2 regions of the Bilifractor sp. LCP19S3_H10 genome follow, and region 1 is predicted to be linked to the other one. Evidence: predicted binding sites of a transcription regulator. Region 1 holds the regulator's gene; the other holds the start of a gene.
The links. Region 1 encodes Rex, which represses fermentation and respiration genes when NADH is low (regulators of the CRP and FNR family bind a similar motif). Its sites were predicted from a motif close to ATTGTTAANTANTTAACAAT; they were not measured.
Positions count from the first base shown of each region.

Region 2: the regulator Rex is predicted to act here: its motif matches at 3,829-3,848, upstream of ACTQZS_RS04470 (butyryl-CoA:acetate CoA-transferase).

Region 1 is NZ_JBQKFT010000002.1:37,130-45,370, reverse strand. It holds gene ACTQZS_RS02085 (undecaprenyl-diphosphate phosphatase) at 1-179, opposite strand, end outside; gene ACTQZS_RS02080 (YebC/PmpR family DNA-binding transcriptional regulator) at 267-1,010, opposite strand; gene ACTQZS_RS02075 (NAD(P)H-hydrate dehydratase) at 1,332-2,852, opposite strand; gene ACTQZS_RS02070 (redox-sensing transcriptional repressor Rex) at 3,018-3,659, opposite strand; gene ACTQZS_RS02065 (ABC-F family ATP-binding cassette domain-containing protein) at 3,845-5,881, shown strand; gene ACTQZS_RS02060 (NADP-dependent isocitrate dehydrogenase) at 5,992-7,203, opposite strand; gene ACTQZS_RS02055 (LL-diaminopimelate aminotransferase) at 7,423-8,241, opposite strand, start outside.
Region 2 is NZ_JBQKFT010000004.1:37,266-45,506, reverse strand. It holds gene pheT (phenylalanine--tRNA ligase subunit beta) at 1-751, shown strand, start outside; gene ACTQZS_RS04485 (histidine phosphatase family protein) at 771-1,475, shown strand; gene queA (tRNA preQ1(34) S-adenosylmethionine ribosyltransferase-isomerase QueA) at 1,462-2,490, shown strand; gene ACTQZS_RS04475 (DegV family protein) at 2,585-3,451, opposite strand; gene ACTQZS_RS04470 (butyryl-CoA:acetate CoA-transferase) at 3,906-5,252, shown strand; gene ACTQZS_RS04465 (acetyl-CoA C-acetyltransferase) at 5,517-6,707, shown strand; gene ACTQZS_RS04460 (enoyl-CoA hydratase-related protein) at 6,807-7,601, shown strand; gene ACTQZS_RS04455 (3-hydroxyacyl-CoA dehydrogenase NAD-binding domain-containing protein) at 7,710-8,241, shown strand, end outside.

The DNA.
Region 1 (8,241 bases):
AGAACGAGGCATACCGCTGCCAGAGTTCCGATATGCATCAGCGTCAGAAACTTCAGCGAAAGCCCGGTGCTGATTCCCATAAAACTGCCGGCCAGCACCAGATGTCCGGAGCTGCTGACAGGAAGAAAGGATGCAATACCCTGAATGCACCCCAGAATCATCGCCTGTAGAATAGACATCGTTTACTCCTTATTTGTTCAGAGTTATAAGAAACCGGTCCGAAAAAATCTGCAGGTCGGGACCGGTTTGTGATCATATCAGTTCAATTACTCCTCGTCGAGCTCTCCGTCGAGGTTAGTGTACACATTCTGAACGTCATCGCTTTCATCCAGAAGATCCAGAATCCTCTGAAGCATCTTGCGGTCATTCTCATCCGTCAGCGCGGTCTTTGTCTGCGGCAGCATGACGACATCCGCCTCAGACATGATAATGCCCTTCTTCTCAAGAGCTTCCCGAACCGCAGAGAAATCATTCGGAGCAGTCAGGATCTCATAGTAATCTTCCTCTTCATTGAAATCTTCCGCGCCGCAGTCAAGAGCGAGCATCATAAGATCATCTGCGGAACCATCATAATCCTCTTTGCTGACAATGATCTGTCCCTTCTCATCAAACATAAAGGAAACACATCCGGGTGTTCCGACATTTCCGTTTCCCTTTGAAAATGCGCTTCTGACATCTGCTGCCGTGCGGTTCTTATTGTCTGTAAGTGTCTGGACAATTACGGCAACTCCGCCGGGACCGTAGCCTTCATAGGTGATGTGCTCATAGTTGTCCGCGTTCGCGGCACCTGCAGCCTTTTCAATACCGCGCTTAATGGTATCGTTCGGCATGTTGTTGGCCTTGGCTTTTGCGATTACATCACGAAGCTTGCTGTTGTTGTCCGGATCCGGTCCGCCCTCTTTCACGGCAATCACGATTTCACGGCCGATGATGGTAAAAATCTTACCCTTAGCCGCGTCGTTCTTCTCCTTCTTGTGCTTGATGTTCGCAAACTTTGAATGTCCTGACATAAAATTTCACTCCTCATTAAATTGTAAATAGTATATGAATTCAGCGCCGGATACGGTAACCGGCCATACTGTATACAACACCACAAGCTGTATACAAAGTCCGGCGGTTTTCATAACTCGCGCTAATTTTAACATTACTTTAAAAATATATCACTGAATGGATGGATCGTCAACCGGCTGCAAAGAGAGTCAAGGCGGCTGCAAAGAGAGTCAAATCGGCTCAAAGCAGATACAAAGAGAGTCAAAGCAGCAAAGAAGCAGAAAATTTCAGAGCTCTGTCTCCCTTTGAGGTGACAGCGGAAAAGGCGCGGCGCCGGTTCATCAGAGAAATTCGTGGATGAATTCGAGAATGTTTCCGGCAGTCGCGGAGGCCTCTGAATATTTCTCGGATGCCCGCTCTCCGCATTTTCCGTGAATGTAGACTCCGAGTGCGGCAGCGACACCGGTATAATCTCCGTGCTGCGCGGTCAGACCGGCAATGATTCCGGTCAGGACATCTCCGCTCCCGGCTGTGGAAAGTGCGCTGTTGCCGGACCGGTTCAGGAAGCAGCTGCCATTCGGGAGCGCTGTGATGGTTGCGGCGTCCTTCAGAACCACCGTATTGCGGACCTCCTCGGCAGCATGCCTTGCGATGCTGACGGCAGATGACTTGATATCCGAAGGTGCGATGCCGGTCAGACGGCTCATTTCACCAACGTGTGGTGTGAAAACGGAGGGAAAGCGGATTTCCCGAAGGAGGTCGCTGTGCGCCGCGATGAGATTCAGCGCGTCAGCGTCAAAAACTGCAGGTATTTTTCTTTCCTGATTCAGACGAAGGAATTCCCGCATAAGAGAAAGCGCCGTATCGCCGGTTCCAAGTCCGGGACCGATCAGTACAGTATCCGCCCATTTCATATCCGCTGCAAGCTGTGGAAAGTCTTTTGCACCATCCCGGTATGTGGAAATGAGAGCTTCCGGGAACATTGCGCAGATCGGAGTGCGGTTATTTTCTTCTGTAAAGATTTTCACCATTCCGACACCGGTCAGAAGTGCGGCCTTTGCGGAAAGATATGCCGCCCCGCAGATATTCCGTGATCCGGCGATGACGAGGATCTTCCGGAAGGTTCCCTTGTTTCCGGATTCATCACGCTTCGGGAGATAATCAAGATCACTGTGTTCGATGGTATACAGCTGGCAGGCTTTTGTGATCTTTCTGGAAAGCGGAATGCCGATTTGCTTTACCTTGACCTTTCCGGCACAGGCTGCTCCGGGATAGATGTAGAGCCCGGCCTTTCCGGTTGTGAAGGTGACGGTGAGATCCGCCCGGACAGCCGTCCCCATGATCATGCCGGAGTCGGTGTTGACACCGGACGGCATATCGACAGCGGCGACAGGAAGCTCGGAATGATTGATCCGGTCAATGAGTTCGGCATAGATTCCGGTGATGTCACGCTTGAGTCCGATTCCAAAGAGAGCGTCTATGATAAGAGAATAATCCTCCGGATGGAAATCCGCCAGCTCCTCGCCAGGCGTCCTGCGTGCGCGGATGACCGGAATCGGAAAACCCTCGATGATGTGAAGCTGCTGTTTCAGCTGTTCGCTGAATTTTTCCTCCGGTCCGGCAAGAAAAACCGTGCAGCTGTATCCTTCCTCGCAGAGAATGCGGGCAACGGCGACTCCGTCTCCGCCGTTGTTTCCCGTTCCGCAGACGACGAGGACCCGATCCATATCATACTGCCGTTTTTCAATTTCTGATGCACAGGCAAGTGCCGCCCGCTCCATGAGGACCATGGAAGGCATCCCCGCCGCGACAGCGCTTCGGTCTGCGTCCTGATGCTGCCTTGCACTCAAGATCAGTTTCATTCTGTATCCTCCCTTTCTGCTGAAGGACAGCGCAATTCATGAGATCCAATAACCGTTCTCTTCTCTGCCCCAATTTATGTGATCCGATAATGTTTCTCTTTTCTGTTCCAAAAAGAGCCCCCATCTACGCGAGGGGCTCTTGTATCGTCTTGTATCGGCAGGTGTCTACTTCTCTTCGAGTGTCTTGAGGTTGTAGGACAGCCGCATCAGACTTTCGGACAGATGAACATTCTGAACAGCCACATTCTTCGGCACCACAAGGTTCAGATCGGTGTGCGCAAAATTCCAGATGGCGTGAATGCCGTTCTCGATCAACATCTTGCTCACCTCAATGGCATACTCCTTCGGAAGCGTCAGCGTCGCGATTTCGACATCATTCTCCCGGAGAAAGGCCGGAATCTCTTCCGTCATACGGATTGGAACACCGCGGATGACCTTGCCCTTCAATTCGGGATTATTGTCGAAGAGCCCGATGATACGGAAACTGTTCTTCTCAAAGTTCGTGTAATTCGCGAGAGCCTGTCCCAGATGCCCGACACCGATAATAATAATATTGTGTATGCGGTCCAGTCCGAGAATTTTGGCAATCTCCTCCCGAAGATACTGCACATTATAACCGTAGCCCTGCTGCCCGAAACCGCCGAAATTATTCAGATCCTGCCGGATCTGAGAGGCGGTCACCTTCATCTGCTGACTGAGTTCACCGGAAGAAATCCGCTCAACGCCGGCCTCCTGCAGTTCACCGAGATACCGGTAATAACGGGGCAGCCTCTTGATAACGGCTTTCGAAATCTCTTTCTGACTCATATAAGAAAACCTCCTTGAAGCTACTACCATTATATGTAATTGTCTAATTTTTGTCAAAGTATTTCTCTTTTTCCTGCCGCCCTTGCTTTGTCGGTTTTTTTCGGTATAATTGGAAGGTAAATGCTCCGCCAGAGAGGCGGCGGGGCGCAAACAGGAAAAGCTACGAATGTGTGAGGTGGACAGATATGATTCTCTCCTGTCAGAATATCAGCAAGACATTTGGATCAGAGGAAATCCTGAAGGATATTTCCTTTCATATTGAAGAAAGGGACAAGGCCGCTCTGATCGGTGTGAACGGAGCGGGCAAATCGACGCTGCTCCGGATCATTACCGGGGCTCTCAGCCCGGACACCGGAGAAGTCACCGTCACGCACGGCAAGACCATGGGATATCTGGCACAGTACCAGGACATGGAATCAGACGAGACGATCTACCAGGAGGTCCGGAAGGCAAAGCAGGACATCCTTGATATGGAGCAGCGCCTGCGGGAGATGGAGCGCCGGATGGACACGGTCACGGGCGAAGAGGCCGTTTCGCTGATGAATCGCTATACAGAGCTGATGCATGAGTTTGAGCTTCAGAACGGATATGCGGCGGAGAGCGAGATCACAGGCGTCCTGAAGGGACTCGGATTTGAGGAAAAAGATTTTGACCGCCGTCTGGGCTCCCTCTCCGGCGGTCAGAAGACACGGGTCGTTCTGGGAAAGCTCCTGCTGACAAAGCCGGATATCCTGCTTCTCGATGAGCCGACCAACCACCTGGATCTCTCCTCCATCGAGTGGCTGGAGAATTTTCTTATCAATTATCCGGGAACTGTGCTCATCGTCTCTCATGACCGGTATTTCCTGAACCGCATCGTCACGCGGGTTATCGAGATCGAAAACGGAAGATCCATGAGCTTCGAGGGAAACTACAACGAATACAGCCGGAAGAAATCGATCGTGCGCAAGGCACAGTACAACGCGTGGGCGAAGCAGCAGGCTGAAATCCGTCATCAGGAAGCGGTCATCACGAAGCTGAAACAGTTTAACCGGGAGAAGTCCATCAAGCGCGCGGAATCCAGAGAAAAAATGCTCGATAAAATGGAGGTACTGGAAAAACCGCAGGAAGTCAGCGCGGATATGCGCATTGAGCTGAAGCCGAGGACGGAAAGCGGCAAGGATGTGCTCACTGTGACCGGTCTGTCCAAGTCTTTTCCGGGGCTCCTTCTCTTCCGGAATCAGTCCTTTGAGATCAAGCGTGGAGAACGGGTCGCAATCATCGGTGACAACGGAACCGGAAAGTCCACGATTCTGAAGATGATCAACGGCCTTCTGACACCGGATGAGGGAAAAATCGCACTCGGTTCCAAGGTCCATATCGGGTATTACGATCAGGAGCAGCAGCTGCTTGACCCGGAGAAGACGATTTTTCAGCAGATCGCAGACGACTACCCCTCTCTGACCGAAACAGAGATCCGCAATGTCCTCGCTGCCTTCCTGTTTACCGGCGATGATGTGTACAAAAAGATCTCTTCGATCAGCGGCGGCGAGCGCGGGCGTGTATCCCTGGCAAGACTGATGCTCTCGGAGGCAAATTTTCTGATTCTGGACGAGCCGACGAACCACCTGGACATCATCTCCAAGGAGATACTGGAAGATGCCCTGAATGAGTATACCGGAACGGTGCTCTATGTGAGCCACGACCGTTATTTCATCAATCAGACGGCGACCCGCATTCTGGAGCTGACCAATCATACTCTGGTCAACTATATCGGCAACTACGATTATTACATGGAGAAAAAAGAAGAGCTGACGCGTGCCTATGCTTCCTCTCCCGCGTCTGACGGCGCGGGAGGAAAGAATTCCGGCGCGGCAGGGACAGCGTCTCTCTCCTCTTCCGGCTCCGAATCAGGAGTCTGCGGATCAGCGCCGGCCGGACAGACCGCCGCAGATGGAAATCCTGCGGCAGCCACGGATTCCTCCGGCTCCGGAAAACTGGACTGGAAAGCACAGAAGGAAGAACAGGCGAGACTTCGGAAAAAGGAAAACCGGATCCGTAAAATTGAAGAGGAAATCGAGAAACTGGAGGCGAGGAACAAGGAAATCGACGAAGAATTTCTGAAACCGGAGACCGGAACGGACCTGCAGAAATGCCAGGAGCTCGCGAAGGAACAGAACGCGAACAACGACAGGCTTCAGGAACTCTATGAAGACTGGGAGACAGCTTCCGACGAAGAATGACCGGAATGAATCCTATAATGGCCGGAATGAAAATATGATTGTAAAATACAGGAACAGCCGCTGTGCAGAGCTCTGCACAGCGGCTGTTCCTGTATTTTCCGTGTAAGTATTTACAGCATGGAGTCCAGTGTGTCGCGGATGGCGAGGATGAAATCCTCGGAATTCAGCGTCTTCACATTCGGAAGTGTTGTGATTCTCGCGAGATCTCCGGTCATTTTTCCGGACTCAATGGTGGTGATGGTGGCCTTCTCAAGCTTATCCGCAAAATCAACAAGCTCCGGGAGCTTGTCCAGCTCTCCCCGTTTGCGAAGAGCGCCGCTCCATGCGAAGATAGTGGCTACGGAGTTCGTCGAAGTCTCCTCGCCGCGCAGATGCTTGTAATAATGTCTCTGAACGGTTCCGTGAGCAGCCTCGTACTCAAAATATCCGTGCGGGGATACCAGAACAGAGGTCATCATCGCGAGGGAACCGAAGGCGGAGGACAGCATATCACTCATGACATCTCCGTCGTAGTTTTTGCAGGCCCAGATGAATCCGCCCTCCGATTTCATGATTCGGGCAACCGCGTCATCGATCAGTGTATAGAAGTAGGTGATGCCGCAGGCCTCAAATTTTTCCTTGTAGTCGTTGTCATAGATCTCCTGGAAGATATCCTTGAAGCGGTGATCATAGGTCTTGGAAATCGTGTCCTTTGTGGCAAACCAGAGATCTTCCTTTCTGGAGAGGGCAAAATCAAAGCAGCTTCTGGCAAAGCTGGTGATGGAATCATCCAGGTTATGTGTGCCCTGTACGACACCCGGTCCGTCAAACTTGTGAACCAGCTCTGTCTTCGTGATTTCACCGTCGTCGGAGGTATACACCAGTTCAACCTTACCTGCCTTCGGAACACGGATCTCTACGTTGCGGTAGACATCTCCGTAAGCGTGACGGGCGATGGTGATCGGCTTTTTCCAGCAGCGGACTACCGGTTCAATTCCCTTTACGATAATCGGTGTGCGGAACACGGTGCCGTCCAGCATGGCACGGATGGTTCCGTTCGGGCTCTTCCACATCTCCTTGAGATTGTATTCCTTCACGCGCGCGGCATTCGGCGTGATGGTCGCGCATTTTACGGCGACGCCGTATTTTTTTGTCGCCTCAGCGGAATCTCTGGTGACCTGGTCGTTCGTCTCATCGCGGTGCTTCAGCCCGAGGTCATAGTACTCGGTCTTGAGATCGATATACGGAGTGAGCAGATCATCTTTGATCATCTGCCACAGGATCCGGGTCATCTCATCTCCGTCCATTTCAACGAGAGGCGTCTTCATCTGAATTTTTCCCATTATTTTGTACCTGCCTTCTATTTCGGATTCTTTCGCGATATTCTGCGGGGTGCATCCTGCGCGTTCCGTTTACACGGCATGTCGCGGGATGCGTATTCTGTGCGTTCAGTTCATGCGGTATCCGGATAGATGCGTGCGCTGAATCCGGTTTCGCATCCCTCTTGCCTGTGTCTGTGCTGGAATCATCGTCCATGAAGATTCCTGACGGATCCTTCGTTATTACATGGACTTGATACGATCAATCGCCTCCACGGTCTTCTCATAGGTGCCGAATGCCGTCAGACGGAAGAAGTGTTCGCCGCTCGGACCGAATCCGGAACCTGGTGTTCCGACGACATGAACATCTTCGAGAAGATGATCGAAGAAATCCCAGGAGGTCATGTTGTCCGGGGTCTTGAGCCAGATGTACGGAGCGTTCACTCCGCCGTATACAGTGTATCCGGCATCCTTCAGTCCGTCATAGATGACACGGGCGTTTTTCTGATAATAGCTCACCTGTGCGCGGATTTCCTTCTGCCCTTCCGGTGTGAAGACGACTGCGCCGGCCTTCTGAATGATGTAGGGAGCGCCGTTGTACTTGGTGCCGTGGCGTCTTGCCCAGAGATCGTGGAGAGAAACGCCGTCCGCGTCACGGAGATCCTTCGGAACAACGGTGAAGCCGAGACGTACGCCGGTGAAACCGGCATTTTTGGAGAAACTGCGGATTTCGATGGCACAGGTCCTCGCTCCCTCACACTCATAGATCGAATGGGGAACATCCTTCTCTGTAATGTATGCCTCATAGGCGGCATCGTAGAGGATGACGGCTCCGATCCGGTTTGCGTAATCCACCCACTCCTGAAGCTGATCCTTGCTGATGGTCATTCCGGTCGGGTTGTTCGGATAGCAGAGGTAGATGATATCCGGATTTTCCTTCGGAAATTCCGGTGTGAAATTGTTGGCTTCGGTACAGGGCATATAGATGAAATTGGAGTATCTCTGCTCGGAAGGAATCCACTCGCCGGAGCGGCCTGCCATGACGTTGGAATCCACATATAC
Region 2 (8,241 bases), on a different contig from region 1:
GGGTGAGGATTTTTCGATCATGCGGACTACTTCTCTGAACGGCATGCTGACATCCCTTGCGACCAACTACAACCGCCGCAACAAGGATGTCCGTCTCTATGAACTCGGAAATATATATATTCCGAAAGAACTGCCGCTGACAGAGCTTCCGGATGAGAGAATGCAGTTTACTCTGGGCTTTTACGGCAAGGGCGACTTCTACGATATGAAAGGTGTGGCAGAGGAATTTCTCGGACAGATTGGCATGCATGACAGGGTAGAATACGATGCGAAAGCCGGAAAACCGTTCCTTCACCCCGGACGCCAGGCCCTGATCCGATATGACGGAAATATTATCGGGTATCTCGGCGAAGTTCATCCGATGGTACTGAAAAACTACGGAATCGGTGAGCGCGCATATGTGGCTGTACTTGATATGCCGGAGATCCTTCCGTTCGCTTCCTTTGAACGCAAGTTCGAGGGAATCGCGAAATTCCCTGCGGTAACCCGTGATATTTCCATGGTGGTTCCGAAGGAAATTGAAGCCGCTGTTATAGAAAAAATGATCCGCCAGAGGGGCGGAAAAATCCTGGAGGATCTGAAGCTGTTCGATATCTATGAGGGAGAACAGGTTGAGGCAGGACATAAATCCATGGCTTATTCGCTGACATTCCGTTCCAGAGAAAAGACGCTGGAGGAGTCGGATATCGCGGCATCAATGAAGAAGATTCTGAACGGACTGTCAGGTCTCGGCATCGAACTCCGGCAGTAATGTAAGAGGAGAGGTAAAGGTGAAAATATACGCAATCCGGCATGGCGAAACATCCTGGAACAAAGAAAGACGACTGCAGGGGCAAAAGGGCAGTGATTTGGACAGCGAGGGAGTATTGCTCGCGGAGATGACGGCGGAAGCACTTCGGGAAGTGAAATTTGATATCTGCTACACAAGTCCTCTGGTTCGTGCCCGTCATACGGCTGAAATTATTCTCGCGGACCGCAAGGTTCCGGTGATTCTGGAACCGAGAATTGAGGAAATCGGATTCGGAGTCTGGGAAGGATTGTGCTGCGATGCGGATCATCCGGAGAGAATGCAGATTCCGCTGGATGAGTATATCCGGTTTCAGGAGGATCCGCTTCATTATATTCCGCCGGAGGGAGGGGAACGGATTCAGGATGTCCTGGAGAGAACGCACAATTTTTATGAGGAGCTGATTCACAACCCCGATCTGCAGGACAAAACCGTATTGGTATCCTCACATGGCTGCGCCGTCCGTGCTTTTCTGAACAATGTATACGATAACAAAGAGGATTTCTGGCACGGAGGTGTGCCGATGAACTGCTCCGTCAGCATTATTGACGTGGAAAACGGAGTGGGAAGGCTGGAGGCATCGGATCAGGTATTTTATCCGAAAAAATACTATCACAGTTTTTACAAGCATCCGTCAGATGCCGGTGATCAGAAGGAGAAAAAGAAACATGCCGATGAAAACAAGTGATTTCTATTACGACCTGCCGCAGGAACTGATTGCCCAGGACCCGCTGGAGGACAGAAGTTCCTCCAGACTGATGTGCCTGAACAGAGAGACCGGAGAGGTGCGGCACGAACACTTCACGCAGGTGATAGACCATCTGACAGATAAGGACTGTCTGGTCATCAATGATACAAAGGTGATTCCTGCCCGTCTTTACGGGACCAAGAAGGATACTGGCGCGGTGATCGAGGTTCTGCTTCTGACACGGAAGAAGGATAACATATGGGAGACGCTGGTGAAGCCCGGAAGGAAGTGCAAGGTTGGAACGGAACTTGTTTTCGGACACGAGGGAATCCTGACAGGCACCGTCGTTGATGTGACAGAAGATGGAAACCGGTTTATTCAGTTTCATTATGAGGGAATTTTCGAGGAAATTCTGGACAAGCTCGGAGAGATGCCTCTTCCGCCGTACATCAAGCACAAGCTGAAGGACCGCACCAGATATAATACCGTCTACGCGAAGAATGACGGATCGGCAGCAGCGCCGACGGCAGGACTTCATTTTACAAAGGAACTGCTTCAGCAGATCCGGGACAAGGGCGTGAAGATTGCGCATGTGACGCTTCATGTCGGACTCGGCACCTTCCGTCCGGTAAAGGTAGAGGACGTCACGAAGCATCAGATGCATTCCGAGATGTATATTGTAGAGCCGGATCAGGCAAAAATCATCAATGATACGAAGGCAGCAGGAGGCCGGGTGATCTGTGTGGGCACAACCAGCTGCCGCACACTGGAATCCGCGACAGATGAGAATGGAATCCTTCAGCCGGGCAGCGCCTGGACCAGCATTTTTATCTATCCGGGCTATCAGTTCAAGATTATGGACGGACTGATCACGAATTTTCACCTCCCGGAATCCACACTGATCATGCTGGTGTCCGCGTTTGCGGGTAAGGATAATATTATGAATGCGTACCGCATCGCTGTGCAGGAAAAATATCGCTTCTTCAGCTTCGGGGATGCGATGCTTATAGAATAACAGCAAAATCTCATTATTTGCGGTTTGCGGCCACCTGTGGCCGTAAACACGATTAAGGGCGGCTGTTCTGCTTATGCAGAACAGCCGCCCGAGCTTATACAGTGACCGCAGCGATGCCCATGGCACCTTTTCCGCCGTGGCAGGAAATGGTGCAGCCGGTCATGACGTATTCAGTATTTTGAAATCCGTTCTCGACAGCGATTTCCTTCATACGATCCAAAACATCCTGAGCCAGTCCCTTTCCATACATCAGATACAGGGTATCCTTGCGGCAGTCATAACGGCTGAGAAAATCCCGATAGAACTTATCGACAATCTTGCGCATGGAACCCCGGTATTTCCTGGTTGCGATCAGGTGACCGGTGCTGTCAATCTCGATCAGCGGTTTCAGATTGAGGATGTTGGCGGCAATGTATGAGGCATTGGATACTCTTCCGCCGGCCCGCAGATATGCGAGTGTCGCCGGGATAAACTGGCACTCGATATGATCTGAGATAGAGCGGAGTTCATCCGCGAAGGCACTGTAATCCGTGATCTGTTCCCCGCGTTCCCGGATCAGACGGTATGCTTCCGATATGTAAGCGGTACAGCCTCCGGATACAGACTTTGTATCAATCAGATAGACATCCTGAAAACCCTCGTCATCAATGGCAAGCCGGGCGTGGTCATATGTGCTTGATGCGGCGGCAGAGTAAGCAAAGTGATAAATCACACATCCGGGATGTTCTTCCTGCAGCCTGTGGAAAAAGTCGATGTATTCACCCTCGTTTACCGCAGATGTTGTCGGAATTCTTCCGGTTTCGTCAAAATAGTCAAATACGCGGTCAATCGGAAAATGACCATCGTCAAATGACTCGCCGTTCATAATGACATGCATTGGAACGACATGAATCTGATATTTTTGCACAAGCGATTCCGGAAGATCCGATCCGCTTTCTGTTGATATGAGAATCTCTCTCATATATATTCTCCTGTCCAGCGCCATGAATTTGGGTTGTTGCAGACGCTTAAACTCAGTATATCCTTTTTCGAAAGAAATGAACAGTGCAAAGCAGGAATTTTCGCTGTTCTTGCTGTTCCGGTCAGACAGTTGTTGGAAAATTGTTCCGTTTGTGGTGCTTCGGCAGGGTTGTTCCATGAAGACTGCCCTTGAGGTGCGGCGGATAATGTGAAAAAACTGTCTTTTCTAACTGTGATTGGTAACCAATGCGAAATTATATACAGAACCGGATGTAAACGGAAAATGGAGGAGGCGAAGAAACAGAAAGACAATAGCGGGAAAAGAAAATAGCAGAAAAATAATTTACATTTGTCACAAAAATGGTAAAATACAGATAGGTTGTTAAAAAAATATCATAAAGCGCGGTCCCTGAAAATGGAAACAGAAAGGCGTCTGGAAGAGGAGGAATGGGCTGATGAATTACGATGAAAAGTACAAGGAGAAACTGGTAACCGCCGAGAAGGCAGCTTCGGTAATTAAAAGCGGCGACTGGGTTGATTACGGATGGTGTGTAGGAACAAATGTTGCTGTCGATAAAGCCCTGGCGAAGAGAATGCCTGAGCTTCATGACGTGAACATCCGCGGCGGCGTTCTCTGCCATGCTCCGGCTATCTTCGGAATTGAAAATCCGGCGGAACATTTTATCTGGAACAGCTGGCATATGAATCCGGTGGAGAGACATTCGGTATCCAAAGGGTTCTGCTTTTATACGCCGCTTCGTTATTCTGAGCTGCCGCGCCTCTACAGAGAGAGCACGATGCCGTTGAATGTGGCAATTTTTCAGGTATCGCCGATGGACAAACACGGCTACTTCAATTTCGGTCCCTGCGCGAGTCAGATGAGCGCTGTTGTGGAGACGGCAGATATCGTAATCGCAGAGGTGAACAAAAACATGCCGGTATGTCTCGGAACCCGGGATAATTACGTGCACATTGACCAGATCGATATGATCGTTGAGGGAGATGATCCTGCGATTGACGAGGTGCCGGCAGGCGGAGAGGCCAGTGATGTGGATAAGGCGGTCGCGGAGCTTGTGGTTCCGGAAATCTCGGACGGCGCCTGCCTGCAGCTGGGGATCGGCGGAATGCCGAACGCGATCGGCAAAATGATTGCGGAAAGTGACCTGAAGGATCTGGGTATTCACACGGAGATGTATGTGGATTCCTTCGTGGATATGGCAGAGGCGGGCAAAATTAACGGGTCAAAGAAGAACATTGACCGGGGGCTTCAGGTGTATGCTTTCGGCGCCGGCACCCGAAGGATGTACGATTATCTCGACGGAAATCCGGAATGTATGGCTGCCTCTGTCGGATATGTCAACGACATCGATACCATCGGCGCGATTGACAATTTTATCTCTATTAATAACGCTGTGGACATTGATCTCTACGGACAGGTTAACGCCGAGAGCGCAGGGATCAAAAATATTTCGGGAGCCGGCGGACAGCTCGACTTTGTACTTGGAGCGTATAAATCCAGGGGCGGAAAGAGCTTTATCTGCCTGTCGTCCGCGTACAAGGACAAAAAGACCGGGGAGATCAAGAGCCGGATCCGTCCGACGCTGACCCCGGGAAGCGTGGTTACAGATACCCGCGCGAACACGATGTATATCGTGACCGAGTATGGAAAGGTCTGCCTGAAGGGGCTCTCCATGTGGCAGAGAGCGGAACAGCTGATCAATATCGCGCATCCGAAGGTACGGGATGAACTGATCCGTGAGGCGGAGAAAATGAACATCTGGAGACGGTCCAATAAGAGATGACATGCGGCGGCGATGTCAAGGAAAAAACTATACAAGATTGCGATCCAAATTTAGCAAGTTTTTTCCAAAATAAAGATTGATAAATATTTGACAAAAAGGCGGAATAGGGGTATGATGATTACATCGTTAAGAAATAAACGAGCATTGTTCCGGCGGTCTGAATCAGAAGACGCGGTACAGCGTTCCGGCTTTTTCCTGACGGTGATTCATGAGGATATACATATTTCACGTACTATAATATTTATTTTTTAAGGAGGCTTTAATATGGCTGAGAAAATTGTTATTGCTGGCGCCTGCCGTACTGCGATCGGTAAGATGGGTGGAGAACTTAGCACAGTTCCGGTTGCTGATCTCGGAACAATTGTTATCAAAGAGGCTCTGAAGCGCTCCGGAGTACCGGCGGATAAGGTAGACATGGTATACATGGGATGTGTACTTCAGGCAGGACAGGGACAGAACGTTGCCCGTCAGGCATCTGTAAATGCGGGAATTCCGGTTGAGGTTCCGGCAATGACTCTTAATATTCTCTGCGGTTCCGGACTTGCGGCTGTCAACATGGCAGCAGACATGATCCGTGCGGGAGAGGCGGAAATCGTTGTTGCAGGCGGCATGGAGAGCATGTCCAAAGCTCCGTACCTTCTGCAGAACGGACGTTATGGATACAGAATGGGCGATGGAGCACTGATTGATTCCATGACGCATGACGCTCTTACCGATGCATTCAACAATTATCATATGGGAATCACAGCTGAGAATGTTGCCGAGAAATACGGCCTGACCAGAGAAGAGCTCGACGAGTTCTCCGCAAAATCTCAGCAGAAAGCCTGCAAGGCAATTGAAGAGGGCAAGTTCAAGGATGAGATCGTTCCGGTAGAGGTAAAGGGACGTAAGGGCAAGGTTACCATCGTTGATACCGATGAGGGACCGCGCCCGGGAACAACAGCAGAAGGACTTGCAAAGCTTCGCCCCGCTTTCAAGAAGGACGGAATTGTAACCGCGGGTAATGCTTCCGGAATTAATGACGGTGCGGCAGCAGTTGTAGTAATGACAGAATCCAAGGCAAAAGAGCTCGGTGTAAAGCCGATGGCTTCCTGGATCGCAGGCGCGCTCGGCGGCGTTGATCCGGCTATCATGGGCGTAGGACCGATCGTAGCTACCAGAAATCTGCTGAAGAAGACCGGAATGACCGTTGCGGACTTCGATCTGTACGAGGCAAATGAGGCATTTGCTACACAGTCTCTCGCAGTTGCCAAGGAACTCGGATTTGATCCGGAGAAGCTGAATGTAAACGGAGGAGCAATCGCTCTTGGACATCCGGTAGGATGCTCCGGAACAAGAATCCTTGTTACCCTGCTCTATGAGATGCAGAAGAGAAAAGCGAACAAAGGTCTTGCAACTCTTTGCATCGGCGGCGGCATGGGCTGCGCTACCGCGGTAGAGAGATACGAGGAGTAAACGGAAACTTATCAGGAGCTGAAACGGAGCTGTTTTTCCCTGCACAGGGAGAGCCGTTTCCGGCTCCTGAATCATATTGGATAAGAAAGGGTTTCTATCATGGCATATGTTACATATGAAACCGAAGGCGCGGTAGCAATTGCCACTATTGACCGCCCGAAGGCTCTGAATGCATTAAACAGCGAAGTTCTTGACGATCTGGAGAAGGTGATTGAGGGCATTGATCTTGATACCATCCGTTGCCTCATCATCACCGGTGCCGGCGATAAATCCTTCGTAGCCGGTGCGGATATCGGAGAGATGAGCACCCTGACAGCTGCCGAGGGAGAGGCTTTCGGCAAGAAGGGAAATGACCTGTTCCGCAAAATTGAGACGCTCCCGATTCCTGTCATTGCCGCGGTTAACGGATTTGCTCTGGGCGGCGGCAACGAGATCGCAATGAGCTGTGATTTCCGCATCTGCTCTGAGAATGCCGTATTCGGACAGCCGGAAGCCGGCCTTGGAATTACGCCGGGCTTTGGAGGCACACAGAGACTTGCTCGTCTGGTAGGACCGGGAATGGCAAAGCAGCTGATCTACACCGCAAGAAATATCAAGGCGGATGAGGCGTTCCGCATTGGTCTTGTCAACCAGGTGGTGCCGCAGGAAGAGCTGATGCCAACGGTGAAAAAAATTGCTTCCATTATCGCGGGCAACGCGCCGATCGCGGTAAGAGCATGCAAGAAAGCGGTCAACGAGGGCCTTCAGGAGAATATCGATGATGCACTTGTGATCGAGGAGAAGCTCTTCGGTTCCTGCTTCAATTCCGAGGATCAGAAGGAGGGAATGGCAAATTTCCTCCGCAAAAAGGATGATCCGAAGAAGGTAAAACACGTGGCATTCCAGAACAAGTAATCGTATAATACAGTACAGGTGTCCGGCACCGGTTTTTTCGCGTTCCGTAAGCCGGACACCAGATACTGTTTCCATCACTATAGAATAATCTATGCAGGAGGTACAGCAATGAAAGTTGGTATTATTGGCGCCGGCACAATGGGTTCCGGTATTGCACAGGCATTTGCACAGTGCGATGAAGTGGAGAAGGTTTATCTCTGTGATATCAAGCAGGAGTTCGCTGACGGCGGCTTCGCGAAGATCAAGAAGGGCCTCGATAAGAGAGTGGCGCGGGGAAAGATTGACCAGGCAACTGTTGATGGAATCCTTGGCAAGATCGAAACCGGACTGAACACAATCTGCACAGATGCTGATCTGATCGTAGAGGCGGCTCTTGAGAATATGGAAATCAAGAAAAACTGCTTCAAGGATCTTCAGGAGAACGTCGTAAAGAACCCGAACTGCATCTACGCGTCCAACACCTCTTCTCTGTCTATCACAGAGATCGGATCCGGACTTGCAAAACCGGTCATCGGAATGCATTTCTTCAATCCGGCTCCGGTTATGAAGCTGGTAGAGGTTATTGCCGGAATCAACACTCCTGCTGAGACCGTTGCCCGGGTCAAGGAGATTGCGGTTAAGCTCGGCAAGACTCCGGTAG